DNA from 3 places in the Paenibacillus sp. FSL K6-2393 genome. Region 2 is predicted to be linked to each of the others. Evidence: a T-box and tRNA genes for the amino acid it is inferred to sense, from the RefSeq annotation. Region 2 holds a T-box; the other regions hold tRNA genes.

Region 1 (9,493 bases), 1.7 Mb from region 2:
TAATGCAGCGATGAAGTAGATCAACAATGATGTACCTCCCGTAGCGAAAATACTGATGAAGAAAATGATACGTAGCAGCGTGGTACTCAATCCGAGATTTTCAGAAATGCCGCCGATCAAACCTGTTAGCATTCGATTACGCGCCGAGCGGTATAATTTACTCATGTGACTACTCCTTTCTGTCATTGTTCAATTTCTGTCTTAAGCGTTCCAGTTCCTTATCCAGCGTAGAGGATGACATGCTGCCAGTCACTCCTGAACCATCTTGATTCATCCGCCGGATATCGCGGAGACTTTGTGCTTCATATTCGAGATCAGAGACTTGATCATCCAGTCGGTTAAACATACGAGGTACATTCTGACCGTTGTGATTGCCTCTCTGGTTCATACGTTGTTGTAACTGAATCGTCTGCATACGAGCGTAGTAATATTGGCGTTTGCTGTATACATTCTGATATTCAACCTTCAGCTGGTCGATCTGTTCATCCAGCTCCTGTAATGCCGCATAACTTTGTGCATACAATTCATTGTACTGTTCCATTTTTTCCTCGTGGAGGATTTTCTCCTGCAAGGCCAGCTTAGCGAGATGTTCTTCCCCTGCTTTCAAAGCCATGGAAGCCTGTTCTTCCCGTTTGTTCACCATACCTGCTGCCTGATCGGCTTGTTGTTTCATTTGTCTGGTATGGCTTGCATATTGATGACGAAGTTTCTCGGCTTCACCGATGTCTTGGCGGGTCGAGACCAGGAACTGATCAATCAGTTTAACTGGATCCTGACTTTGCTCCAAATGTTCGTTCAGATTGGCTACGGTAATATCCCGCATTCGACGAAATACACTCATTATGTTCTGTCCCTCCTTTTCATAATCGTGAAAACTTAGTACCGACCACGACGACTGCGGTTATTACTTAGCATTGAGATACCAAAGATGATTAACCCGATCGCGATGATCGGTCCGATCAACCATGCCAGTTTACCCATCAGTGAGATGATACCGATGATGAGAACAATCCAGCCAAGCATCACATTCCCTCGTTTAACTCCGTAGTATCCCAGTGCAATCATCAGGACCGGAATCAGATAACCCATTAAGTGTCCAAGAAGTGGAGTTAACTTTCCGAAGAGGAGTAGTGCACCCAGCGCAATCAATACAATCGCCCAGCCATTTCCCTTATTCAATCTCATAATTGTTGTTCACCGCCCTTTCCATTCGTTCGTTTTAATGTGTTGAGTCATTTGTTCGTTTGTTTCTTGTTTTTTTGTTTCCGTGTTTCTTGTTTAACCTTATGTCCTTATTCTAGGGGATTCCGCGACTTTTCAAAACAGACCGTGGACGGTTTTTCATCCTAGACTCAGGTCGGGGATCTAGTTGGACCTTTGACTGTCCCTGTATAAGACCAACGTTCCACCTAAGCTGAATAACACTCCAGATACCTTCCATTACCCGTATTCAGGCTGCCCTTTAGCCGATATCGACCTGTAGAGAGAATGATGTCCATGTCTCTATTTACGTTCACACTGCAATTTCGTTTCTCATGATTCCGTGTTGGATAGTCAGTCCAAGCCGTTTCTCTAGCCGTTTCTGCAAGATCATCTATCAGCAATCCCTTATCTCTACTTCTATACCCTCTCATAAAATTACTTATTTATCCAAATAAACAAAATTTAGATTGTTCTATATGTAAGCGTTTACTAAAATAGAAAGTGTTACTATTTCTAATGTCAGGGGTGGAACTGAAACTGTGCGACCAATCAGCTATCTCCATAAGATGATCATCTTTGGAATCCTGTTAAGCACCCTGCCCATTTTGTTAACGGGAATTGCCGCATTTATCTATTCATCGAACCAAACTGAGCTGCATCGTACGCAGGCCAACAGACAGTTGCTGGAACAAATGCAATCCAACGTAGAGCACAAACTCGCTACAGTCAGTTATATGCTTGATCAGGCCGTTCGCTCTCCAGTAACCCTCCGTTCCCTGTCTGCTTCTTCTTCACTGGAAGGGAAAGGGCCTTTGCTTGCCGACAAACTACAGAGTGAATTTAAGAATATGAGGTCATGGGAACCTATGCTGGATATTACCCTGGTGAATCAATCTCAGAATTGGCTTATTGATCATGCCGGATTATATCGTAATACGGATTTTCCGCTGGCTCTTCCCATGAAGGAATTGATATCGGATACGCTAACCTCTGGATGGCAGCTCTCCCCTTCATCGGTGTTCAGTAATGATGAGCGTTCACCCGGTACAGGCTGTATTTATCATATTGCCCTTGCGAGATCTATTCCGGATCTAAATACGTCTTCCGATGCTGCTCTGATTGCGGGAATTCCTGCATGCTCTTTGCAAAATACACTTGGAGAAGCCTTCTTAGGCAATGCTGCCTCAGGACTGATCATCTTGAATCGGGAACAACGTATTTTGGTCCATCCCGATCCTGTATACATTGGACAACCTTTGTCTGCCTTAGGATTACAGGATCGGGATACGGAAGACAACATAACCAAACTATCACCCATTACATTTTCAACAGGCTTTGAAAAACGGGAAGTCAAGATCGCAGATACACATTATTCCCTGACATATAGCCCTTCTACCTTAAAAGGATGGACATATGTTCTAATCTCACCTACCAATATTCTGACACAAGAATATATCGATATCGGCTTACACACCTTGTATATCAGTATCTTCTTACTTTTACTTTCATTATTACTCGCCTGGCTCGGCTCCAAGCGAATGCATGTCCCGATTCGTAAACTTTTAACCCAACTTGGTGACAACCATCTGTCCAAAGAAGGAAAAACATTAGCTCAGCAATCACCACCATTTTCTGATGAGTTCGAACAGATTAGAGCAGGAGTCTCACAATTATCTGCCTCTCGCTCCCAATTAGAGAACACACTTAATATGCATCTGTTGCAGATTCGCACTCATTTTATGATGAATCTGTTCCAGGGCAGGAGCCCTGTGCATACTCTTCATGACACCTTGAATGAATATGGCTACACGCATCAGGTTCGGGAATGGCAACAAATTGCTGTTATTACATTACAGGCCGATCTCGTTAATCATACAAAATATAGAGCTAGTGATCGTGACCTCTTATTATTCGCTATTCAAAATATATTGGCGGAAACGGTTGTGCATAACCAACAATTGCTTCCCATTGTGCTGGAACATACGGTAGTCACGGTGATTGGGACCGTTGAACAGGATCAGTTTATTTTTTCACAGCAACTATATGTATTAACAGACCAGTTACAACAACAGATGGATAAGATTCTAACTCTTCAAGTCAGTATAGGATTCAGCCAGCCGCACAGCTCTATATATCACATCCCTCAAGCTTACACAGAAGCTATGGAAGCATTGAGGCATCGGATGAAGCTGGGAACAGGCATTATTTTTCAATATGAGAACATAGATCATTACGCTCCCACTTGGCCCATGACCTACCCGGAATCATTGGAATATTCATTGATCCAAGCTATTCAAAGTGCGGACGAAGTCCAGGCCTCTGCTCTTCTGCAACAACTGCTTGAAGTGATCTTTGGTATGGAGGTTACACCCGAGGAGTATGAGGTGGCTCTTACGAGGCTACTCACGCATATTTTGCAAATGACTCAGGAATCCGGCATACGACTCGGACAGATCTCCCAAGGTCGGGGCTCGATGTTTCATGAACTTCATGGTTTGCAGTACGCTGCTGAAGTTGAGGAATGGTTTAACCATCAAGTCATCTTGCCCATCATCCAGGTTTTTAAAGCAAGACAGTATGCCCAGTATCAACATATATCTGAGAAAATGATTGCCATGATTCATCAAGATTATGATAAGGATCTGACGCTTGAGGAATGTGCTGTTAAGCTTCACTACAATGCCAACTACTTAAGTAGTGTTTTCCGCAAAGAGACAGGCTGTGCATTTAGTGAATATCTGACCAAGTACCGATTTAATATCGCTAAAAAATGGCTTGACGAAAGTGATCTAACCGTTAAAGATATCGCAGCACGACTTCGGTACAACAATCCACAAAACTTTATCCGATCATTTCGTAAATGGGAAGGAATCACCCCCGGCCAGTATCGGGAGCGTAAGCAGAAAGCAGAAGTGTCGAACCGAAATTAGAAAAGGAGTACGATTGTAAGTCGTACTCCTTCGGCCAGCTTGGATACCTCTCCATATGGCTCCCCGAACAGGGCCAGGGCTCGGACCTGTGACAACTCGATTAACCGTTGATTGCTCACCAACTGAAATTTCAGGGAATATGCTTCAGAGATCATCTCTGAAAACGAGGTATGTGTTTTGTTTTTCGTTGTCTCGAACATCTCTAAATAAATGAGGGTCTGGTTCAAAGCGGTCGATGAATTAGTGGCTTCAAAAAAGAGGGAGCTTATAACCTGCACCCTTCACCTACAACTTCACTTCTGCAATCTTAACTTCATATGTTTCACACGTGCATCTTCTTGTTTGGTAGTACGATGCTTCCTAGTGTCATCTTAGACGTTAGACTACATTGTCAGTCTCAATTCCTGATTATCAGTACACGTGCCAAGCTTACGCGAATTATCGCTTATCCTTAGTGCGAACTGTTTTCATATTGGGTTGTTCAAGTTGAATTAGAATTTTGCCAAACCTTGCTCCACGTGAGAAGGTCACCGTACTATCCCTGTACGTATCCCGAATGTACTTCTCAGCCAATCTGAGAGAATCTTCATCGGATGGGAACTCATACGTATTAAGCCATTCTGGCAGCTGCTCGATAATCTCTTTCACCGGTAATTCAAATGAGTTAACTTCTCTCGTAATAATCATCGTATAAGAATAACCCTTCAAATACAGCAACTGTTGGATATACCCCATATCACCGGCCATGTATGAAGAAGTTACTCCCAGTACATCCTTAAGTTCATCCATTAGTGTGTGTTCCTTCTGTCCCGCCATAGTACTTATATACACATACTTCCGGGCGCAATTAATTGCCTGCTCAATCGTTTCCCAATCCGACATCGCCGGACACATGGATGCAAATGCAAAGTCATATTTCTTCTCCCAACCCTTATCCTTAATGGAGATTTCTTCATATCGTTCGTTTACAATTTCGATATTGGATTCCAAAGATGAAGGTATCGTCTCTTTCATAAGGGAGACAAGCAACTCCGAAGGCTCAACTGCGGTCACACTTGCTCCCTTTTCCGCAAAAGGAATGGTAAATATGCCTGAGGCTGCTCCAATGTCCAAAATGGATAACCCTGCAAAATCTACACCCTGATTCTCAATCCAGCCCATAATGCGCTCAGAACGCTGCTTTCCTTCTTCAGTGAACGACTGTGCATGATAATCCCTGGCCCACCGCTCAAAAGCTTCTTCTGTATTAAAGGGGACGCTTTTCTTCTTATATTTTGAACTTCTCGGACGATTCTTCCATGCCTCTTCCCATACAGAAAGATCAAATAACAGATCGGTATCCAATACATTTTTTCCATTAGTCACTCTACTTCACTCCTCTACATTAAAGACTTTACTTATCTACAATATACTTAATATAATCATACGTCAATCTTTATTAACGTCCAACTATCCTTACAATACAAAAAATCAATTTATATAAAATGAAAATAGCCCTACACATTGCATAAGCAACATGTAGGGCTATTCAATATACCGGCGAGAGGACTCGAACCTCCACGGTTTCCCACTCGATTTTGAGTCGAGCGCGTCTGCCATTCCGCCACGCCGGCATATGCTGGAGGCGCCACCCAGATTCGAACTGGGGATAAAGCTTTTGCAGAGCTGTGCCTTACCACTTGGCTATGGCGCCATATTTTGGAGCGGACGACGGGAATCGAACCCGCGACCCTCGCCTTGGCAAGGCGATGCTCTACCGCTGAGCCACGTCCGCATAATGGCTGGGGATATAGGATTTGAACCTATGCATGACGGAGTCAAAGTCCGTTGCCTTACCGCTTGGCTAATCCCCAATAAAAAATGAAAAAACAAAGGGGCGATCGAGGGGAATTGAACCCCCGAATGCCGGATCCACAAACCGGTGCGTTAACCACTTCGCCACGATCGCCACAAAAGGTTATTATCTAAAAAGTTAATTGGCAGGGGCAGCAGGAATTGAACCCACACCAACGGTTTTGGAGACCGTTGTTCTACCTTTAAACTATGCCCCTAAAAACTGGTGGAGGATGATGGATTCGAACCACCGAACCCGTACGGGAGCAGATTTACAGTCTGATGCGTTTGGCCACTTCGCTAATCCTCCAGGATTACATGGTGCCGGCGAGAGGACTTGAACCCCCAACCTACTGATTACAAGTCAGTTGCTCTACCAGTTGAGCTACACCGGCATATTAAATTGTTTTAAAAATGGTGGCTCGGGACGGAATCGAACCGCCGACACGAGGATTTTCAGTCCTCTGCTCTACCGACTGAGCTACCGAGCCATAATAAAGTCTAATCTTAATTCCTTACACTTTATATAGGGCATCAGTGCCATACAGCAGATGTAGTGAACAGTTTGCCTCATGTAAAGATTAAATGGCGGAACCGACGGGATTCGAACCCGCGATCTCCTGCGTGACAGGCAGGCATGTTAGGCCAACTACACCACGGTTCCAGATCACTTTCTCAAAGGAAAGTATAATTGCGGGGGCAGGATTTGAACCTGCGGCCTTCGGGTTATGAGCCCGACGAGCTACCGGGCTGCTCCACCCCGCGTCGTTATAAAGTTTATATGGTGGAGGCTGAGGGGATCGAACCCCCGACCCTCTGCTTGTAAGGCAGATGCTCTCCCAGCTGAGCTAAGCCTCCGAACAACACATTTATGATCATACCATAATCTTGTTGTAAAAATCAACTTCTTTTTTTGAAGTTATTATGACCCGTAGGGGATTCGAACCCCTGTTACCTCCGTGAAAGGGAGGTGTCTTAACCCCTTGACCAACGGGCCTTAATATTATGGCGGAGAGAGAGGGATTCGAACCCTCGAGACGCTTGTGACGCCTACACGATTTCCAATCGTGCTCCTTCGGCCAGCTCGGACACCTCTCCATATGGCTCCCCGAACAGGGCTCGAACCTGTGACAACTCGATTAACAGTCGAGTGCTCTACCAACTGAGCTATCAGGGAATATGCTTCAGAGATCGTTCTCTGAAAACTAGATTCGAAACGAAACACGCGATTTAGAACTTGCATATTTGGATAAGCCCTCGACCGATTAGTACTGGTCAGCTCCATGCATTGCTGCACTTCCACCCCCAGCCTATCTACCTCGTCGTCTTCAAGGGGTCTTACATACTGGGAAATCTCATCTTGAGGGGGGCTTCACGCTTAGATGCTTTCAGCGTTTATCCCGTCCGTACATAGCTACCCAGCGGTGCTCCTGGCGGAACAACTGGTACACCAGCGGTACGTCCATCCCGGTCCTCTCGTACTAAGGACAGCTCCTCTCAAATTTCCTACGCCCACGACAGATAGGGACCGAACTGTCTCACGACGTTCTGAACCCAGCTCGCGTACCGCTTTAATGGGCGAACAGCCCAACCCTTGGGACCTACTTCAGCCCCAGGATGCGATGAGCCGACATCGAGGTGCCAAACCTCCCCGTCGATGTGGACTCTTGGGGGAGATAAGCCTGTTATCCCCAGGGTAGCTTTTATCCGTTGAGCGATGGCCCTTCCATGCGGTACCACCGGATCACTAAGCCCGACTTTCGTCCCTGCTCGACTTGTAGGTCTCGCAGTCAAGCTCCCTTATGCCTTTGCACTCTTCGAATGATTTCCAACCATTCTGAGGGAACCTTTGGGCGCCTCCGTTACTCTTTAGGAGGCGACCGCCCCAGTCAAACTGCCCACCTGACACTGTCCCCGCACCGGATTACGGTACCAGGTTAGAACCTAGATACGATCAGGGTGGTATCCCAACGTTGCCTCCATGGAAGCTTGCGCTCCCACTTCAAAGGCTCCCACCTATCCTGTACAGATCGTACCCAAATTCAATATCAAGCTGCAGTAAAGCTCCATGGGGTCTTTCCGTCTTGTCGCGGGTAACCTGCATCTTCACAGGTATTAAAATTTCACCGGATCTCTCGTTGAGACAGCGCCCAAGTCGTTACGCCATTCGTGCGGGTCAGAATTTACCTGACAAGGAATTTCGCTACCTTAGGACCGTTATAGTTACGGCCGCCGTTTACTGGGGCTTCGGTTCACAGCTTCGGGATTACTCCCTAACCACTCCCCTTAACCTTCCAGCACCGGGCAGGCGTCAGCCCGTATACTTCGCCTTACGGCTTCGCACAGACCTGTGTTTTTGCTAAACAGTCGCTTGGGCCTTTTCACTGCGGCCCCCTCGTGCTATTCACACTACCGGGGCACCCCTTCTCCCGAAGTTACGGGGTCATTTTGCCGAGTTCCTTAACGAGAGTTCTTCCGCGCGCCTTAGAATACTCTTCTCGCCTACCTGTGTCGGTTTGCGGTACGGGCACCTTCACCTGGCTAGAGGCTTTTCTTGGCAGTGTGAGATCATGACCTTCGCTACTACAATTTTCGCTCCCCATCACAGCTCAGCCTTACAATGTGCGGATTTGCCTACACATCAGCCTCACTGCTTAGACGGACATCCATCAGTCCGCGTCACTACCCTACTGCGTCCCCCCATTGCTCATAACGGCTTACGGTGGTACAGGAATTTCGACCTGTTGTCCTTCGACTACGCCTTTCGGCCTCGCCTTAGGTCCCGACTTACCCTGAGCGGACGAGCCTTCCTCAGGAACCCTTAGGCTTTCGGCGGATCAGATTCTCACTGATCTTTTCGTTACTCATACCGGCATTCTCACTTGTATAATGTCCAGCGCTCCTTACGGTACACCTTCAACCCTTATACAACGCTCCCCTACCCCTGATGCAAAGCATCAAGCCATAGCTTCGGTGGTGTGTTTAGCCCCGTTACATTTTCGGCGCAGAGTCACTCGACCAGTGAGCTATTACGCACTCTTTCAATGGTGGCTGCTTCTAAGCCAACATCCTGGTTGTCTGTGCAACTCCACATCCTTTCCCACTTAACACACACTTGGGGACCTTAGCTGATGGTCTGGGCTGTTTCCCTTTTGACAATGGATCTTAGCACTCACTGTCTGACTCCCGGAAGTAAGTCTATGGCATTCGGAGTTTGACTGAGCTTGGTAACCCTTGCGGGCCCCGCACCCAATCAGTGCTCTACCTCCACGACTCTGTTTTCCGAGGCTAGCCCTAAAGCTATTTCGGGGAGAACCAGCTATCTCCGAGTTCGATTGGAATTTCTCCGCTACCCCCACCTCATCCCCGCATTTTTCAACATGCGTGGGTTCGGGCCTCCAGTGCGTGTTACCGCACCTTCACCCTGGACAGGGGTAGATCACCCGGTTTCGGGTCTACGTCCACGTACTAAGTCGCCCTATTCAGACTCGCTTTCGCTGCGGCTCCGGCTCTTCACCTTAACCTTG
Region 2 (9,493 bases):
TGTTCGTTTAAGTCAACATCCTCTTGAATTGAATTTCCATGCGACTACATAAATGAGCATCGGTTCACAAGGCTACAATATAACCAAGGGATATCCCTTGTGCAGAAAAGGAGTTGTGATCACATGCAACAAGAAACATTGAACAAAGGGTGGAACTTGGAGAATAGTTATGCGGAGTTACCGCAACCCTTCTATACAAGTCAGGGCGCAGTGCCTGTTCAATCACCAAAGCTAATCATTTTTAATAGACTGCTTGCTTCCAGCTTGGGACTGGATGTGGAGTCTCTTGACAGTGAGGAAGGAGCACAAATTTTTGCAGGTAACCTGATTCCGGAAGGAGCTGAGCCTCTGGCTCAGGCCTATGCAGGACATCAATTCGGAAATTTCAACATGCTTGGTGATGGACGTGCTTTGCTGCTGGGTGAACAGATTACGCCACAGGGCGAGCGAGTGGATATCCAGCTGAAAGGTTCAGGAAGAACACCGTACTCTCGTGGAGGAGATGGACGTGCTGCTGTAGGGCCCATGTTGCGAGAGTATATTATTAGTGAAGCGATGTATGCACTGGGTATCCCAACGACACGCAGTCTGGCGGTGGTATCAACAGGAGAAAACATTATCCGCGAAACAGAGCGGCCTGGGGCTATATTAACCCGGGTGGCTTCCAGTCACATCCGGGTAGCAACCTTTCAGTACGCAGCAAGGTGGGGATCTATTGAAGATCTCCGGGCGTTGGCTGATTACACATTGAATCGACATTATCCTGAGGTTGCTCACGTCGAAAATCGTTATCTTCTGCTCCTTCAGGAAGTGATTAAGCGGCAGGCGGCTCTCATTGCCCAGTGGCAGCATGTTGGATTCATTCATGGCGTGATGAACACGGATAACATGGCCATTAGTGGTGAGACCATCGATTATGGTCCGTGCGCCTTTATGGATGCTTACAATCCTTCAACCGTATTCAGCTCCATTGACAGGCAAGGTCGCTATGCTTATGGTAATCAACCGTATATTGCCGGGTGGAATTTGGCTCGTTTTGCCGAGACACTTCTGCCGTTGTTGCATGAAGATGAAGAACAGGCGGTGCAACTCGCTCAGGATGCTATGGCACAATTTTCTGAATTGTACCATCATCATTGGCTCAAGGGAATGCGTGCCAAATTGGGCTTGTTGGATGAAGAGGCCGAAGATGAAGCGCTGATCAAGGATCTTCTTGAACTTATGGAGAAGCATAGTGCAGATTACAACAATACGTTCCTGGCTTTGACCTTTGATAGGTTGGAAGGGACAGCTTTGTTTGGCACGCCAGAATTTGCTGAATGGCATGAGCGGTGGCAAGCAAGATTGGACAGACAGCAAGAGGAGAAGGAAGTCTCTCAACAGTTGATGAGAACAAGCAATCCAGCCGTCATTCCCCGAAATCATCGGGTCGAGGAAGCCCTTGAGCAAGCGGAGAACCACGGAGATCTTAGCGTAATGCAGAAGCTTTTGGTAGTTCTTTCAGACCCGTTCGCTCACTCACCTGAGCAGGCTGAATATGCCGAATTGCCAGCACAGTGCAATACTTCGTATCAGACTTTTTGTGGAACCTGATTGAACAGTATGGAATGAAGAGGCTGCCTTGGGCAGCTTTTTCATTTTTCATTCTGTCTTCGACGTTAGAATCCAACGAGGGTATTGAATTTGGAGAATGTCATGCAATAATTAGAGAAGTAGAGATTTACTTTTACAGAGGCAGGTGCATTCATGTCCAACATGTTAAGCAAACAACAATTGGCAGACATCCTTTTACAGCTTTTAGAGCGTACATCTTTCCCTAGGGAACAGATGCAGAACTATGTTAACCGCTTGTTTGAGAGCTTTAAATGGGATGGTGTGCCCTATGTAGAGAGTGGAGAAGATACGTATATCGTTCGAATATACGAACGTGGTCTTGTCTCATTGGAGAAACGGGTGAAACAGCCGGATGAAGTCATCTATTGGTTGCTGGCAGATATTATTTTCACTGCGACGCATGTAGGGTTGTTGGAAAGACATGGCGTGGATAATAAAGAGACGCATTTGAACTATACAAATGATGTGATGAAGGACCTGAACAGGGGGGTTCTGGAAGCCTTCCAGCAGATCGGTAATCCGTATTTACATTGGCATCAGACGGGTAAACGTCAGGAGTTAAAGAGCATGGCATAAAGAAAAGTGAGGTGTGTAACGTGAGTGAGCAAGATATTAATGATGTATGGTATGACTATGCTGTGTTATTTGTCGAGAAAAAGAATGAATCTGAACATGGCTGGGCTTCGTTGACTTCGAACGAGCAGGACATTGCTGCTTTATGGCTGTTAGAGGCGGATATCTTTAATGGCGGTTTTATACAGTTTTTCTGTAACTGGGGGGAAGAGGTGTACCGTTACGCGTTGCGGGCATTACATATCATTGGTGCGACTCAAGTCGTGGAGATCATAACGTCAGCATACGGCTGCATTGAGCACTTGAAAGAGGATGAAAGGCTTACTGAGCTGTGGGATATTCCTAAATCCCTGAAAAAGGAACAAGAGCAGCAGTTAGATGCGCTGGACCAGCAGTTTTGGAAAAATGAGGATCAGATCGCGGAGAAAGCCCATGGTTATTATCACGGAAAATTGAACATGATGATTATATAATCTGGTTTCAACTATGCATCCGTTGTTCTGTTCAATGATTAATACTTGGTCTTGCAATGACTGAAACGTTCGGCTATACTTGCTATAAATTGAATACATGAATCACGTTGATAGAGCGCAGTAGCGGCTTTGTCCCTGTTACAGAAAGTCAGGGGTTGATGGAACCTGATACATACAAGGGCTGCGAATTACACTCTGGAGTACTTGGGTAATGCCAAGCGGATGGGCAAACGATATATTGCCAAAAGTGGTATGGATAACGTGTTAAGGTCACGTGTTGTCCATGCAATTTGGGTGGTACCACGGTTATGATAATCGTCCCTGTGTCTAATGAAGACAAGGAGGCGATTTTTTTGTGTCCAAAAAAGCCGTTCCAGCGTGTTATTTCGTAATTTAACGTAGATCATGACTGAATCTTGAGGATAGAAAAGGGGTTATACGAATGAATATTATTGATGAACTACAGTGGCGTGACGCCATTAACCAGCAGACGGATGCAGAGGGACTGCGTGAGTTGACCGAAACCAAATCAGTTTCATTGTACTGTGGCGTTGACCCTACGGGGGATAGCATGCATATCGGACATCTCATTCCCTTCATGATGCTGAAACGGTTTCAACTGGCAGGACATCGTCCAGTCATTCTGATTGGTGGAGCTACAGGCACGATTGGTGATCCAAGTGGTCGTCAGGCAGAACGTTCTTTGCAAACGATGGAGCAAGTGCAGGAGAATGTGGATGCACTGACAGCACAGATGAAGAAGTTGTTTGTAACAGACGGTGATAATCAGGTTCGCATGGTGAACAACTACGATTGGACGCACAAGATCAATGTCATTGAATTCTTGCGTGACTACGGCAAAAACTTTAACCTCAACACCATGCTGGCTAAGGATGTAGTTGCGAGCAGACTGGAAGGCGGAATTTCGTTTACCGAGTTTTCCTACCAGATCCTTCAATCACTCGACTACCTGCACCTGTTCCAGAACGAAGATGTACAGCTTCAAATCGGCGGTTCTGATCAATGGGGGAATATCACGAGTGGTCTTGATCTGATTCGTAAAAAAGAAGGATCTGAAGCGAAGGCGTACGGTCTGACTATTCCGCTCATGCTCAAATCCGACGGTACGAAATTTGGTAAAACAGCTGGCGGAGCAATCTGGCTTGATCCGAACAAAACGACACCATTTGAATTCTACCAGTTCTGGGCGAATACAGATGACCGTGATGTGATCAAATACCTGAAATACTTTACCTTCCTGAGCAAAGAAGAAATTGAAGCTTTGGCTGAAAAGGTAGAGACAGAGCCGCACAGACGTGAAGCACAGAAAGCACTCGCGGAAGAAATGACAAAATTCGTTCACGGCGAAGAAATGCTGGAACAGGCTAAACGTATTACAGCGGCGCTGTTCAGTGGTGATATCCGTTCCCTGACGGCGGATGAAATCGAGCAGGGATTCAAGGAAATGCCAACATTCGAGACGGACGGCGAAGCGAAAAATATCGTGGACTGGCTCGTAGATCTGGGCCTGGAGCCATCCAAACGCCAGGCGCGTGAGGATGTCACCAAAGGTGCGATCTCCATGAATGGTGAGAAAATCACGGAGCTTGAATTCACAGTGTCGGCAGAACACGCCATTGGCGGTAAATTCATCATTATCCGTAAAGGTAAGAAGAACTACAGCTTGGTCAAACTTCAATCGTAGTTTCCAAGAAATAGTACGTAACACAGGCACGTATAGAGACTAGAATAGACACACAAATAAAGATACAAATACAGAAACAAAAAGACCGTCTTCCATCTCTGTCAGGCGACAGAAGGGAGACGGTCTTTAGTATAAGAGGTCATTACTTGACCTATAGTTTATTGATTAACGATCGCTGTGATTTCTTCATCCAGATCAAGTCGTACATTCTCACGGTACGCCCGGATGTTGTATTCACTGTGCAGGTAGCGAAGAATCGCTTCAATCATATTGGACTCGACCAGATATTGACTGCGTCCTTGGATCCAAACTTCAGCGGAATAACCTGTATCTTCTTCCCAGCTCAGTTCTACATTCACATCGGTTGGACGTACACCCTTACGTTCTGCCATATGAATACAGATTGCATTCACAATTTCATCCATGCTCAGAACCATAGAGATTAGTACCGTCCGTTTCTGTTACGGTCATCATCACGATCATTGCGACGGTCATAACGACCATCCGCTGCAGGTTTGCGGCGATTGGAGATGGCTCTGAAGAGTGCCATAGCCAGCATAACAATCAACATAATTGCTGCAACGTTCACGAGCAATCCAAGGATGTTACCCAGGGCGCCCATGCCACCGAACAGTCCGCCGAACATCATACCAGCAAGACCACCAAGCATCATGCCTTTCATGAAGCCTCCGCCACCGCCGAAGAATCCACCACCACGGGTTGCAGCTGCACCAGTACCGGAGTTATTACCGGAATTGGATTGATTCACGTTGTTGTTGGAGTCGGATTTCTTAGGAGTGTTGGTATAACTTTTTGTACCGGATTTGAATCCGCCACCACGTCTTGCATCTGCAGAATCCGGATTCGTTACTCCCACTGTTGCGAACAATAATGTAAAGGCCATAAATACCATCATTAGATGTTTAACTCCAAATTTTTTCTTCATTGTAAAGATCGTAACCCCCCGATTAATTTGTTTGAATCGCCCAAAAATGGGCCTTACTCATGTAATACGGTCAACTTGCAGGAACGTTTCAAATTTTATTAAATTTCTGAAACGCTTGGACTTGGGTCTTGAATTGCAGCTTGGCCATCAAGCAATTGGGTAACCCAATGACACCATTCCAGGCCTGTTTGTGCATGCATCAACCCTTTTTGTACCAGGATGTAGCTTCCAAAATCTCGGTTGCCTACACGAAGATTATCCTGAGGTATACGTGACTTCAGATCCTCGAAATAACGTATGCGTTCCATAAACCAGCTTTTACGCTCGTTAAGAATGCGTCTCATGCTTCCGTCTTCCGCTATGCCAACACACAAAATACGCAAATTAAATTCATCGCGTGTAACCGGTGCGGTAACAGGAGTAATCATCCATTCCAAGAGCTTTTCAATGCCTTTTTCCGTAACTGCGTACATTTTCTTGTCCGGTTTGTCAGACTGTTGTACCCAGCGGGAGGCCAATAACTCATCGTTTTCCATCTTGGACAGGAGTGGGTAGATCTGGCTGTGTTTCGCCTGCCAATGCGGCTGGATCTTCAGCATCAGATCATAGCCCGATGACTCCTCGCGGGTAAGCAGCCCGAGCAATCCGTAGGAAAGTATGTTCATGCACATGTCTCCTTAATATTAGGGCTAGGTCAGAGAGAACAATCGTTTTTACTTTCTTTGACCGCTTTCATAAAAAGTGTACACTGAAACTGTATGGTTTGACAACCTGACAGAACAACTGCCTTAATTTAGACAAAAAAAAGTGCGAACCATAAGGTCCGCACTCCAAACCATTTAGAGAGATGCCTGTTGTCCATACCCCTCAGCGACAAGATCAAGCTCACCTGTGGCAGAATCGATAACCATGCCGTGGACGGGTACATTGGGAGGAAGTAAAGGATGCTTCTTGATCACTTCCACAGTATGTTTTACCCCTTCTTCGACGCTGTCAAACCCACGCAACCATTTTTGCAAACGGATGCCCGAATTCTCCAGAGTAGTCATGACTTCTTCCGATACACCACGCTCTACCATATGTCCAATCATGGTCTCAGCGTGAAGGGAAGCCATACCACATTCCGTATGACCCACTACCAGGACTTCATCTGCACCCAGTTCATAGATGGCGACAAGCACACTACGCATTACACTCCCGAAAGGCTGAGATATAATTGCGCCTGCGTTTTTGATGATTTTCACATCACCGTTTTTCAGGTTCATGGCCTTGGGCAGCATTTCCACCAGACGTGTATCCATACAAGTGATGATAACCATCTTTTTGGTTGGAAACTTGCCAGCCGTATACTTTTCGTATTCTTTGGTCTCGACAAATGATTTGTTGTAAGCCAAAATCTCTTGAATGTTGTTCATGTCCATTGCCTCCTGTTATCCAATACGACGAGCACGGCCACTTGCATATGATGCAGCTTGTCCTACACGCCTTTGCTTTAATAGTATTTCACGGTCAGCAGATGGCATTACTCCAACCCTTTAGAGGTTGTTCAAAAAGTCCACTTTTGATTACAAATCATGCCTGAGGGCATCATCGGCATCGAAGTTGAACGCCATTTCCATCTTCTCGGTAATGAAAACCAGACTTTTTGAACACGTATCTTTAGGAGAACAATGCAATTTTCATCTGTTAAAAGTTGATTATACGCAATGCAAAAAGTATCATCAATAGGGTATAACATTTTTTTTGAAGAGGTGAACGATAACAATGGATAAACAAACACAGGAACATTTGGAATCCTTCCGTAATCTGGCTCGTAAAATTAAGAGCTATCATGAAGCCATTGGTTTGCTTCACTGGGATCTGCGCACAGGTGCGCCGAAAAAAGGCGTTCCGACTCGTTCGGAGACGCTGGGTATGTTGTCCACCGAAGCATTCAAGCTGCAAACCTCAGCTGACATGAAGACTTACCTGGATGCGTTAACGACTCCAGCGGTATTGGAACAGCTCCAAGATATAGATCGTCGTCTGGTTGAAGATTGCAAGAAAGAATATGATCGCAGTCAATCCGTACCACCGGAAAAAGTACAAGCTTATACCGTGCTCACAGCCAAGTCGGAAACGGCATGGGAAGATGCCAAGCATAACAGTGATTTTGCAGGATTCTCCCCATATCTGACAGATATCGTTAAGCTCAAACAGGAGTTTATTGATTACTGGGGTGTAAAGGATACGCGTTATGATACGCTGCTTGATATGTATGAACCGGATCTGACCGTTGAGAAAGTGGATGCTGTATTTGCCCGCCTCAAAGCACGTTTGGTGCCTCTGCAAGAGAAGATTAATGCTTCAGAAAACAAGCCAAATACAGAGTTTCTGAATCAGTTGTTTGACACCAAACAGCAGGAGAAGTTCAGTCTGTTCATTTTGGAACAAATGGGCTATGACTTTGAAGCTGGACGATTGGACGAGAGTGTGCATCCATTTGCAACGGGTCTTAACCCGGGTGATGTGCGAATTACAACACATTATCTGCAAGATGATGTAGCAAGCGCAGTCTTCAGTTCACTGCATGAGGGCGGACATGCCCTGTACGAGCAAAATATTGATGACAGTCTGGCGGGTACCCTTCTTGCCGAAGGAACGTCCATGGGGATTCATGAGTCACAGTCTCGTCTTTGGGAAAACATGATTGGTCGCAGCCTGCCATTCTGGACACGTTATTACAAAGATTTGCAGCAGCATTTCCCTCAATTGAGCGAGGTTGAGCTGGAAGATTTCTATCGTGCAATCAATCGGGTGGAGAGTTCACTCATTCGGATTGAAGCGGATGAACTGACCTATAACCTGCATATTATTATCCGGTATGAGATCGAGAAAATGTTATTCAACGATGGTCTGGAAGTGAAAGACCTGCCGGAGACCTGGAATGCAAAATACAAGGAATACCTCGGTATTATGCCAACGAATGATGGAGACGGCGTTCTTCAGGATGTTCACTGGTCTGGTGGTGACTTTGGTTACTTTGCTTCGTATTCTCTGGGTAATATGTATGCAGCTCAAATTCTACATACATTGCGCAAGGAAATGCCGGAGTTTGATACCCTTATTGCTGAAGGTAATCTGATTCCAATTAAGGAATGGCTTACAGACAAGATCTATCGGTATGGTAAAAGTCGCACACCTTCGGAATTGATTGTTGCCGTAACGGGTGAAGAATTGAACCCGGATTATCTGGCCGATTATCTGGAAGCCAAATATGCCGAGATTTACAAGCTGTAGATATCCTATAAATAACATATTGAATAACATTTCGAAGAGCTGAAGAGTCGGGCATGATTGCCCGGCTCTTTTTTGCATTTAAGTTCTTAACCTTTTGTTGGGCATCGGCATATCCATAATAGAGAGAAACTGCTGAAACCAGTGAAGGAGGGAAACAACATGAAATACACGCCATGGTTCGTCCGGGGCATCGTTATTCTGCTGATTATCATTGTGGCGCTCACCAGCTGTAACAAGGAAGAGAATGAAGCCAAGATTACGATTGGCGAAGTGACTCGTTCGGTATTTTACGCACCGGAGTATGTGGCTGTGGCTCAAGGTTTTTTTGAAGAGCAGGGACTTGAGGTGGATATTCAGACGACTGCTGGCGGTGACAAAACGATGGCAGCATTACTCGCAGGTTCAGTGGATATCGCACTGGTAGGAGCGGAGACGTCCATATATGTCTATCAGCAGGGAGCGGAAGATCCGGTCATTAACTTTGCCCAGCTCACCCAGACGGATGGTACATTTCTGTTCGCTCGTAACACAGAAGGTAGCTTCGATTGGGAGCAACTGAGGGATTCCACATTTCTCGGTCAGCGCAAAGGCGGCATGCCGCAAATGGCAGGGGAGTTCGCACTGAACAAACATGGCATTGATCCGCAAAGTGATCTGGAGCTGATACAGAATGTGGACTTTGCCAACATTGCGTCTGCTTTTGCCTCAGGCACGGGAGATTATGTTCAACTGTTTGAACCCCAGGCATCCATCTTTGAACAAGAAGGTCGGGGCAAGGTTGTTGCATCGTTTGGAACAGAAAGTGGTCGTCTGCCTTACACGGTCTTCATGACGAAACAGAGTTATCTTAACGACAATAAGGATATCGTCCAGAAGTTTACAAATGGTCTGCACAAAGCGCAG
Region 3 (9,493 bases), on a different contig from region 2:
AATAACCGGATTCACCTGTCGCCTGATCCTTACGTCCATCCCGAATCAAGGCCGCGCCTTCCTGCTCTCCGGATTCAATGTAACTGAGTGTGCGTTCTTTATGTGGTCCACGGATGACAGGACCGAGGAACACGCCCTCATCCATACCGTTACCAATGGTAATGCGGTCTGCTGCTTCCACCAGCTTTTGTACCAGTTCGTCAGCCACATCGCCCACAGCCACAACAACCGAACATGCCATGCAACGTTCCCCTGCTGAGCCAAAGGCTGCACTGGTAATCTCTTTCACGGTTAAATCCAGATCGGCGTCCGGCATAACGATGGAGTGGTTTTTGGCGCCAGCCAGTGCCTGTACCCGTTTGCCATGCTTGGATGCAGTGGTGTAGACGTATTCAGCCACAGGTTGTGATCCGACAAATGAGATCGCTTGAACATCCTTATGTTCCAGCAACCCGTTCACGACATCATGTGCACCGTGTACGATATTGAGCACGCCATCCGGAAGCCCTGCTTCCTTGAACAGCTCTGCCAGGCGGCCTGCCAGTAGTGGTGTACGCTCGGACGGCTTCAGGACAAACGTGTTACCACACGCAATAGCCAGCGGGAACATCCAGCACGGCACCATCATCGGGAAGTTGAATGGGGTAATCCCCCCAATTACGCCGATTGGGTAGCGGTACATGCCCGACTCCAGTCCTGTCGCGATGTCAGGCAGTTGTTTGCCCATCATCAGGTTCGGGGCACCTGCCGCGAATTCGACGCACTCAATACCACGCAATACCTCGCCGTACGCTTCGGCGTAGCTTTTACCGTTCTCCAGCGTCACCAGGCGAGCGAGCTCTTCCCAATGCTCTACCAACAGCTGCTGGTAGCGGAACAGAATACGTGCACGGCGTGGAACCGGTGTGCTGCTCCATGATTTGAACGCTTCTCGTGCTGTCTGAACCGCCAGATCCACGTCCGCTTGTTCGGAGAGTGGCACATGTGCAATAACCTCTTCTGTAGCCGGATTCACAACCGGCTCCGTACGAGTTGCCACTGGGGTTACCCAGGCACCTCCGATCCAGTTTTGTACCATTGTCGCTGTTGCAGACGCTTCAGAAATTCCTTTTCCCATAGCCCTGTCTCCCTTCACTTATGTGTGATCCCGTATGTTCAACTTATATCATTGATGTTGATCTGTATGAGTGTGTTATTCAAAGTATTGCAACGAGCTTCAAGACACGGTGATCTCGCCCCGATTGCAACGTTCAATGTAGTCATTCACCTGTTCCACCGTTGGCATCGCATCCGAACAACTGTGGCTCGAAATGACGATACTTGCTGCGCCACTGCCATACGCCATGCTGCGCTCAATCGTCCAGCCCTGCATCAATCCATACAGGAACCCGGCCGCATAGGAGTCGCCTGCACCAAACGTTTTGACCACTTTTGCCGGATAGCTGTCCGCACGGTGAGAAAGCCCTTCGCGTGTATAAGCAATGGAGCCTTCCTTGCCGTGTTTTATTACAACAATATTCGCTGAGAAATCAAACCATTTCTGTGCAGTTACCTGATCGCTATGATCCGGATTGTGGTCGAATGTCTCCATCATGTCGAACTCTTCACGTGTACCCAGGATGATATCGCATTTCTCGGCTGCGAGGTTATAATAGACCGCTGTCTCTTCGTCCGATGTCCAAGTGTATGGGCGATAGTCCAGATCAAACACAATAACCGTGCCATGTTTTTTCGCATACGTTAGTGCCTGTAATACGGCTTCACGGGATGGGCTCTGCGCGAGGGCTGTGCCTGAGATTAGCAGCACTTTGGAGTCAGCAATCAACTGCTCTTGCACCTCTTGCGCCTGTAATAACAGATCAGCTACATTGTCCCGGTACATCAGGATACTGCAATCCGTTGGGCTTTTGATTTCGGTAAAAGCAAGCCCCGTCACCGCTCCGGTGTCATCTGTAACTACATTTGATGTGTCGATGCCGTTCTTCTCCAAATAACTCTGGATGAATCTGCCCATCTGGTCATTGGCGATCTTACCGATAAAAGCCGTCTCCATACCCAGTCTGGACATGCCAATCGTAATATTGGCCGGAGAGCCGCCAACATACTTCGTGAACGTCATCGTCTCTTCCATCGGGCGATTGATCTCATTAGCGTTCAAGTCGATGCACAAGCGGCCAATCGCGGTGAAATCCTTCTTCCTGGATACCGGAAAGGATACATAAGTCATTGCATGTGAGCCCCTTTCTGTGGCGGGATTTTCCATGTTGTATATGGATATCTAGACTAGCTACTCATTCCATCGTAAGAACTTGTAAACGGCTAGAGTAGGTCAGTTTTATTTTCCAATCGTAACATTATACTCTTGCTGGCCTTCTTCCTTTTTCACTTCATAGGTGTGCCTCTGACCGCTGCAATGCTGAACGAATCAGCTGTGTTGGTATAACGATTCCATATAGTTCAAAGATCGCTTCGCATACTCATACGGGTTATGAATCGCAGGGTCCTGTTCTCCTTCAAGCATCGCCCAGCCATCGTATCCTCGTGTGATCAGTTCTTGCAGAATTGGTGCAAAATCAATGCATCCATCTCCTGGTACGGTGAACACACCTCTACGAATACAGCCGACAAAGTCAGATTGCTCCGCGCGTGCTTCATCCAGCACATGCGGGCGGATATCTTTCAGATGGATATAAGCGATCCGATCATAATGTTTGCGCAGCAGTTCAAGTGGATCGGCTCCGCCATAGTAGGCATGACCTGTGTCATAGAGTAGATACACGAGAGAAGGGTCCGTCAACTCCATCAGTCGATCAATCTCATCCGGTTGCTCTACCACTGTGCCTCCATGATGATGGTACGTAAGCTTCAACCCATGTTCACGTGCAATAGCTCCTGCTTCGTTCAACCCTTCAGCAAGGATATGCCATTCAGATTCATTGAGTCTGAGTACTTCTTTTTCATTCGGTGTCCGTCTTGGATCAAAATGAAGTGACCCGCCTACTTCGGCCGTACTGATCACCTTACTGCCCATTGATTGCAAAAATTCCGCATGTCTGCGATAACTGTCCAGCTCTGACTGACGATACGCCGGATCGGAGAAAAGTACTGATTTCCACTGAGAGACCAGCTTGATATTCCTTTTACTCAATTCCTCACGCAAAATAGTAGGATCGGTTGGATATTTGCGTCCCATCTCTGTGCCTGTCAGCCCAAGACGCTGAATGTCATCCAGAATCTGTGCACACGTTGTCGCATCACCATGCTCCTTCACATCTTCACCGACCCAATTGATCGGATGAATCCCAAGCTGGAATGGCAGCTTGCTCATTGCTCCACGTCTCCTTTGTCGTTCAACATTATGGTTCACTATATTAAACCGGATTAAATCGGTCTTGCTTTGGCACGGTTGGCTTGCATCGTGTGATGAGCATGAACTACCTTTTCCTCGGCAGATACTTCTGGAACACCTACATTCCACCACGACTCGTATCCACCTGCGTTGCTTCCAGGCACGACCGGAATCTCAATTAACGTACTCACTGTTTCGTTCTTCGCATCTCGGAGTGCCTGTTCCAGCTGTTCTGCTGTCTCCGCTCTATAGGATTTTGCTCCCATACTTCGGGCGTGAGCTGCAAAGTCCATTGGCATGTAATCCCCGGTCAGTCGTCCACTCTCGGATTCCCGATAACGGAACTCATTGCCGAACCCGTCACTACCATGTTCCCGCTGCAAATTATGAATACATTGGAATCCATTGTTGTTGAATAAGAGAACGGTCATCTTCTTCTGTTCCTGCAAACTGGTCACAAACTCCGAATGCAGCATCAGATAACTGCCATCACCGACCATGGCGTACACTTCACGATCCGGCTCGGCAAGTGCTGCTCCGAACGCTCCACTTACCTCGTACCCCATACAGGAGAATCCATACTCCATGTGATACGTCTTTGGTTCAGCCGCACGCCACAGACGATGCAGGTCTCCTGGCAGACTGCCTGCCGCACACACAATAACGGAGGAAGGATCAATCGTCCGATTAACTATGCCGACTGCTGTAGTCTGTGCCAGCCCTGCTTCATGTTGAGCTGCATACAGCCGATCCACTTCTGCATTCCACTCAGCGCGGAGATCAGCGATTTCAGATGCACCATATGCACTGCGGTATTGTCTTTGCTGCAATTCCTTCTGCAAAGCCTGCAATCCTTCGCGAGCATCTGCCAGAATGGCTTCCCCGCCTAACTTGGCGGCATCCATGCCGTTCAGGTTAATGTTGATGAATGAAGCTTCCGGATGTTGAAAAGCAGAGCGGGACGCCGTCGTAAAATCGGAGAAACGAGTACCGACGCCGATCACCACATCCGCTTCTCTCGCCAGCCTGTTGGCTGCTAGAGAACCTGTAACCCCGATGGCCCCCACATTCAGTGGGTGGTCCCAAGAAACTGCGCTCTTGCCCGCCTGCGTCTCGGCGATCGGAATACCAAATGCCTCGGCGAACTCCACGAGTTGGGCGGACGCCTCAGAGTACAACACACCGCCGCCTGCAACGAGCAGCGGCTTGCTACCACGAGCAATCTGCTCCGTGGCCCGTTCAATGGCTGCCTGTACCGGGGGGCGACGGTCCAGATAATGTACTTTGCGGGCAAAGAACGATTCAGGATAATCGTACGCCTCTGCCTGCACATCCTGCGGTAGCGCGAGCGTAACAGCTCCCGTCTCTGCCGGGTCGGTAAGCACACGCATGGCCTGTGTAGCAGCAATCATCAGCTGTTCGGGACGAACAATGCGATCCCAGTACTTGCTGACGGCTTTGAATGGATCAGTGGCTGAGATTGTATAATCACTGCTCACTTCCAACTGCTGCAGTACCGGGTCTGGTTCCCGTGTAGCAAAGTTATCTCCTGGAAGCAATAAAACCGGAATCCGGTTCACCGTTGCAGTAGCCGCTGCTGTAATCATATTCAAAGCACCAGGTCCAATGGATGTAGTGCATGCATAGATCTGTCTACGGTTCTTCTGCTTGGCATAGGCCGCTGCCGTATGCACCATACCTTGTTCGTTCTTCCCTTGCATATACGTTAGGCTTCCCGGACTGCGCTCCAGCGCTTCTCCAATGCCTGTTACGTTGCCATGTCCAAAAATACCGATGATTCCCTTCACAAACTTGGTTTCCACCCCGTCAACCGAGATATATTGCTGATCCAGGTATCGAAGCAGTGCCTGAGCCATCGTTAGTCGAATTGTTTTCATGAGTTTGATCGCCGTCCTTTCCTTTACGGGTTAAGCGCTTAATCTACGTTAAGTTTAAACGCCTTACCCCTAAAGGTTAAGCGCTTAATTGATATGGTATTACAGGTTAATGATTTACGCAAGCTATTTTTGTAAGCGTTTTTATAAAATGTGATAAAGAAGAGTATATCCAGGCGTTATACGGTGCGTTAGATCTGTTCCATTTGAATAGCGTCCACAATTAACAAGGACAAATTTAAGGTGGGGAAATTTATGCAAGTGCGGAATACATCCTGGTACAGGATAAAGAGCCATATACTCTCTGAGAGCACCACGTACTAAATTACCAATAAACCTATGAATGCAAAAAAAAGAAAGAGACGGTGAGTACCATCTCTTTCTTTTAAATATTTAAGCGGGTGATGGGAATCGAACCCACGCTATTAGCTTGGAAGGCTAAAGTTCTACCATTGAACTACACCCGCATAACAACAATCGGGATGACACGATTTGAACATGCGACCCCCTGGTCCCAAACCAGGTGCTCTACCAAGCTGAGCTACATCCCGTTATCTATACCGGCGAGAGGACTCGAACCTCCACGGTTTCCCACTCGATTTTGAGTCGAGCGCGTCTGCCATTCCGCCACGCCGGCAAAATATGAAGTTATAATGGCGCGCCCTGAGAGATTCGAACTCCCGGCCTTTTGATTCGTAGTCAAACGCTCTATCCAGCTGAGCTAAGGGCGCAAAATATTGGAGCGGAAGACGGGAATCGAACCCGCGACCCTCGCCTTGGCAAGGCGATGCTCTACCGCTGAGCCACTTCCGCAAATAAGGGATGCGCGTGGAGGGACTTGAACCCCCACGTCAAAGACGCTAGATCCTAAGTCTAGTGCGTCTGCCAATTCCGCCACACGCGCATATAATGGTGAGTCATGAAGGGCTCGAACCTTCGACACCCTGATTAAAAGTCAGGTGCTCTACCAACTGAGCTAATGACTCATAGAAAACTGGTGGAGGATGATGGATTCGAACCACCGAACCCGTACGGGAGCAGATTTACAGTCTGATGCGTTTGGCCACTTCGCTAATCCTCCAGGATTACATGGTGCCGGCGAGAGGACTTGAACCCCCAACCTACTGATTACAAGTCAGTTGCTCTACCAGTTGAGCTACACCGGCGTATTACATGGTGTTATAAATGGTGGCTCGGGACGGAATCGAACCGCCGACACGAGGATTTTCAGTCCTCTGCTCTACCGACTGAGCTACCGAGCCTTACTAGAATAAAAATGGCGGAACCGACGGGATTCGAACCCGCGATCTCCTGCGTGACAGGCAGGCATGTTAGGCCAACTACACCACGGTTCCAGATCACTTTCTCAAGGAAAGTATAATTGCGGGGGCAGGATTTGAACCTGCGGCCTTCGGGTTATGAGCCCGACGAGCTACCGGGCTGCTCCACCCCGCGTCGTTATAAAGTTATATGGTGGAGGCTGAGGGGATCGAACCCCCGACCCTCTGCTTGTAAGGCAGATGCTCTCCCAGCTGAGCTAAGCCTCCATTTTATGACCCGTAGGGGATACTCTCACTTCGTTCGAGACTGCGAAGCTGTTGCTATCGAAGTACATCCTCCGACGAACCTTTGGGATTCTCATCCCTTGTTGAAGCAATAGGTATTGCTATGACCCGTAGGGGATTCGAACCCCTGTTACCTCCGTGAAAGGGAGGTGTCTTAACCCCTTGACCAACGGGCCTTACTGGCTCCCCGAACAGGGCTCGAACCTGTGACAACTCGATTAACAGTCGAGTGCTCTACCAACTGAGCTATCAGGGAATGGTGGAGCCAAGCGGGATCGAACCGCTGACCTCCTGCTTGCAAGGCAGGCGCTCTCCCAGCTGAGCTATGGCCCCATACTCTGGTGTATTTCTTTGTTGTGGTCTTGCTATGGGCCCTGGTGGACTCGAACCACCGGCCTCACCCTTATCAGAGGTGCGCTCTAACCAACTGAGCTAAGGGCCCTTATCAATTTTCGAAAAAAAATACCCCATTGGGGTTTCGCTTGGCGGCGTCCTACTCTCCCAGGACCCTGCGGTCCAAGTACCATCGGCGCTAGAGGGCTTAACGGTCGTGTTCGGGATGGGTACGTGTGGAACCCCTCCGCCATCGCCACCAAACGCGTAGCTTACATTTCAGAGTGTTGTTCTCTGAAAACTAGATTCGAAACGAAACATGCGATTTAGAACTTGCTATTGGATAAGCCCTCGACCGATTAGTACTGGTCAGCTCCATGCATTGCTGCACTTCCACCCCCAGCCTATCTACCTCGTCGTCTTCAAGGGGTCTTACATACTGGGAAATCTCATCTTGAGGGGGGCTTCACGCTTAGATGCTTTCAGCGTTTATCCCGTCCGTACATAGCTACCCAGCGGTGCTCCTGGCGGAACAACTGGTACACCAGCGGTACGTCCATCCCGGTCCTCTCGTACTAAGGACAGCTCCTCTCAAATTTCCTACGCCCACGACAGATAGGGACCGAACTGTCTCACGACGTTCTGAACCCAGCTCGCGTACCGCTTTAATGGGCGAACAGCCCAACCCTTGGGACCTACTTCAGCCCCAGGATGCGATGAGCCGACATCGAGGTGCCAAACCTCCCCGTCGATGTGGACTCTTGGGGGAGATAAGCCTGTTATCCCCAGGGTAGCTTTTATCCGTTGAGCGATGGCCCTTCCATGCGGTACCACCGGATCACTAAGCCCGACTTTCGTCCCTGCTCGACTTGTAGGTCTCGCAGTCAAGCTCCCTTATGCCTTTGCACTCTTCGAATGATTTCCAACCATTCTGAGGGAACCTTTGGGCGCCTCCGTTACTCTTTAGGAGGCGACCGCCCCAGTCAAACTGCCCACCTGACACTGTCCCCGCACCGGATTACGGTACCAGGTTAGAACCTAGATACGATCAGGGTGGTATCCCAACGTTGCCTCCACGCAAGCTGGCGCTCACGTTTCAAAGGCTCCCACCTATCCTGTACAGATCGTACCCAAATTCAATATCAAGCTGCAGTAAAGCTCCATGGGGTCTTTCCGTCTTGTCGCGGGTAACCTGCATCTTCACAGGTATTAAAATTTCACCGGATCTCTCGTTGAGACAGCGCCCAAGTCGTTACGCCATTCGTGCGGGTCAGAATTTACCTGACAAGGAATTTCGCTACCTTAGGACCGTTATAGTTACGGCCGCCGTTTACTGGGGCTTCGGTTCACAGCTTCGGGATTACTCCCTAACCACTCCCCTTAACCTTCCAGCACCGGGCAGGCGTCAGCCCGTATACTTCGCCTTACGGCTTCGCACAGACCTGTGTTTTTGCTAAACAGTCGCTTGGGCCTTTTCACTGCGGCCCCCTCGTGCTATTCACACTACCGGGGCACCCCTTCTCCCGAAGTTACGGGGTCATTTTGCCGAGTTCCTTAACGAGAGTTCTTCCGCGCGCCTTAGAATACTCTTCTCGCCTACCTGTGTCGGTTTGCGGTACGGGCACCTTCACCTGGCTAGAGGCTTTTCTTGGCAGTGTGAGATCATGACCTTCGCTACTATAATTTTCGCTCCCCATCACAGCTCAGCCTTAATGATGTGCGGATTTGCCTACACATCAGCCTCACTGCTTAGACGGACATCCATCAGTCCGCGTCACTACCCTACTGCGTCCCCCCATTGCTCATAACGGCTTACGGTGGTACAGGAATTTCGACCTGTTGTCCTTCGACTACGCCTTTCGGCCTCGCCTTAGGTCCCGACTTACCCTGAGCGGACGAGCCTTCCTCAGGAACCCTTAGGCTTTCGGCGGATCAGATTCTCACTGATCTTTTCGTTACTCATACCGGCATTCTCACTTGTATAATGTCCAGCGCTCCTTACGGTACACCTTCAACCCTTATACAACGCTCCCCTACCCCTGATGCAAAGCATCAAGCCATAGCTTCGGTGGTGTGTTTAGCCCCGTTACATTTTCGGCGCAGAGTCACTCGACCAGTGAGCTATTACGCACTCTTTCAATGGTGGCTGCTTCTAAGCCAACATCCTGGTTGTCTGTGCAACTCCACATCCTTTCCCACTTAACACACACTTGGGGACCTTAGCTGATGGTCTGGGCTGTTTCCCTTTTGACAATGGATCTTAGCACTCACTGTCTGACTCCCGGAAGTAAGTCTATGGCATTCGGAGTTTGACTGAGCTTGGTAACCCTTGCGGGCCCCGCACCCAATCA

The links. The T-box of region 2 lies ahead of tyrS (tyrosine--tRNA ligase). A T-box ahead of a tRNA ligase gene usually reads a tRNA of that ligase, here a tRNA-Tyr.
Region 1: it encodes a tRNA-Tyr, which carries the amino acid that the T-box ahead of tyrS (tyrosine--tRNA ligase) is inferred to sense. The anticodon was not compared.
Region 3: it encodes a tRNA-Tyr, which carries the amino acid that the T-box ahead of tyrS (tyrosine--tRNA ligase) is inferred to sense. The anticodon was not compared.

Annotation. Positions count from the first base shown of each region.
Region 1 is NZ_JBBOCU010000001.1:1,130,245-1,139,737, reverse strand. It holds gene MHI14_RS04890 (PspC domain-containing protein) at 1-165, opposite strand, end outside; gene MHI14_RS04885 (PspA/IM30 family protein) at 170-841, opposite strand; gene MHI14_RS04880 (LiaF transmembrane domain-containing protein) at 877-1,185, opposite strand; gene MHI14_RS04875 (helix-turn-helix domain-containing protein) at 1,743-4,133, shown strand; gene MHI14_RS04870 (class I SAM-dependent methyltransferase) at 4,572-5,498, opposite strand; tRNA gene MHI14_RS04865 (tRNA-Leu) at 5,668-5,746, opposite strand; tRNA gene MHI14_RS04860 (tRNA-Cys) at 5,753-5,826, opposite strand; tRNA gene MHI14_RS04855 (tRNA-Gly) at 5,833-5,907, opposite strand; tRNA gene MHI14_RS04850 (tRNA-Gln) at 5,912-5,986, opposite strand; tRNA gene MHI14_RS04845 (tRNA-His) at 6,009-6,081, opposite strand; tRNA gene MHI14_RS04840 (tRNA-Trp) at 6,111-6,184, opposite strand; tRNA gene MHI14_RS04835 (tRNA-Tyr) at 6,191-6,276, opposite strand; tRNA gene MHI14_RS04830 (tRNA-Thr) at 6,286-6,361, opposite strand; tRNA gene MHI14_RS04825 (tRNA-Phe) at 6,382-6,457, opposite strand; tRNA gene MHI14_RS04820 (tRNA-Asp) at 6,553-6,630, opposite strand; tRNA gene MHI14_RS04815 (tRNA-Met) at 6,658-6,731, opposite strand; tRNA gene MHI14_RS04810 (tRNA-Val) at 6,749-6,824, opposite strand; tRNA gene MHI14_RS04805 (tRNA-Glu) at 6,892-6,963, opposite strand; tRNA gene MHI14_RS04800 (tRNA-Ser) at 6,973-7,064, opposite strand; tRNA gene MHI14_RS04795 (tRNA-Asn) at 7,068-7,143, opposite strand; rRNA gene MHI14_RS04790 (23S ribosomal RNA) at 7,212-9,493, opposite strand, start outside.
Region 2 is NZ_JBBOCU010000001.1:2,861,440-2,870,932, forward strand. It holds gene MHI14_RS12650 (protein adenylyltransferase SelO) at 124-1,593, shown strand; gene MHI14_RS12655 (Imm63 family immunity protein) at 1,747-2,190, shown strand; gene MHI14_RS12660 (DMP19 family protein) at 2,211-2,660, shown strand; T-box leader at 2,759-2,986, shown strand; gene tyrS (tyrosine--tRNA ligase) at 3,103-4,365, shown strand; gene MHI14_RS12670 (YxcD family protein) at 4,524-4,802, opposite strand; gene MHI14_RS12675 (hypothetical protein) at 4,808-5,311, opposite strand; gene MHI14_RS12680 (PadR family transcriptional regulator) at 5,410-5,976, opposite strand; gene MHI14_RS12685 (beta-class carbonic anhydrase) at 6,151-6,726, opposite strand; gene MHI14_RS12690 (carboxypeptidase M32) at 7,076-8,590, shown strand; gene MHI14_RS12695 (ABC transporter substrate-binding protein) at 8,750-9,493, shown strand, end outside.
Region 3 is NZ_JBBOCU010000002.1:311,814-321,306, reverse strand. It holds gene MHI14_RS28570 (CoA-acylating methylmalonate-semialdehyde dehydrogenase) at 1-1,117, opposite strand, end outside; gene iolC (5-dehydro-2-deoxygluconokinase) at 1,217-2,227, opposite strand; gene iolE (myo-inosose-2 dehydratase) at 2,426-3,328, opposite strand; gene iolD (3D-(3,5/4)-trihydroxycyclohexane-1,2-dione acylhydrolase (decyclizing)) at 3,382-5,247, opposite strand; tRNA gene MHI14_RS28550 (tRNA-Gly) at 5,641-5,711, opposite strand; tRNA gene MHI14_RS28545 (tRNA-Pro) at 5,722-5,795, opposite strand; tRNA gene MHI14_RS28540 (tRNA-Leu) at 5,803-5,881, opposite strand; tRNA gene MHI14_RS28535 (tRNA-Arg) at 5,899-5,975, opposite strand; tRNA gene MHI14_RS28530 (tRNA-Gly) at 5,983-6,057, opposite strand; tRNA gene MHI14_RS28525 (tRNA-Leu) at 6,068-6,148, opposite strand; tRNA gene MHI14_RS28520 (tRNA-Lys) at 6,155-6,230, opposite strand; tRNA gene MHI14_RS28515 (tRNA-Tyr) at 6,240-6,325, opposite strand; tRNA gene MHI14_RS28510 (tRNA-Thr) at 6,335-6,410, opposite strand; tRNA gene MHI14_RS28505 (tRNA-Phe) at 6,431-6,506, opposite strand; tRNA gene MHI14_RS28500 (tRNA-Asp) at 6,522-6,599, opposite strand; tRNA gene MHI14_RS28495 (tRNA-Met) at 6,626-6,699, opposite strand; tRNA gene MHI14_RS28490 (tRNA-Val) at 6,716-6,791, opposite strand; tRNA gene MHI14_RS28485 (tRNA-Glu) at 6,914-6,985, opposite strand; tRNA gene MHI14_RS28480 (tRNA-Asn) at 6,990-7,065, opposite strand; tRNA gene MHI14_RS28475 (tRNA-Ala) at 7,067-7,142, opposite strand; tRNA gene MHI14_RS28470 (tRNA-Ile) at 7,178-7,251, opposite strand; rRNA gene rrf (5S ribosomal RNA) at 7,290-7,406, opposite strand; rRNA gene MHI14_RS28460 (23S ribosomal RNA) at 7,482-9,493, opposite strand, start outside.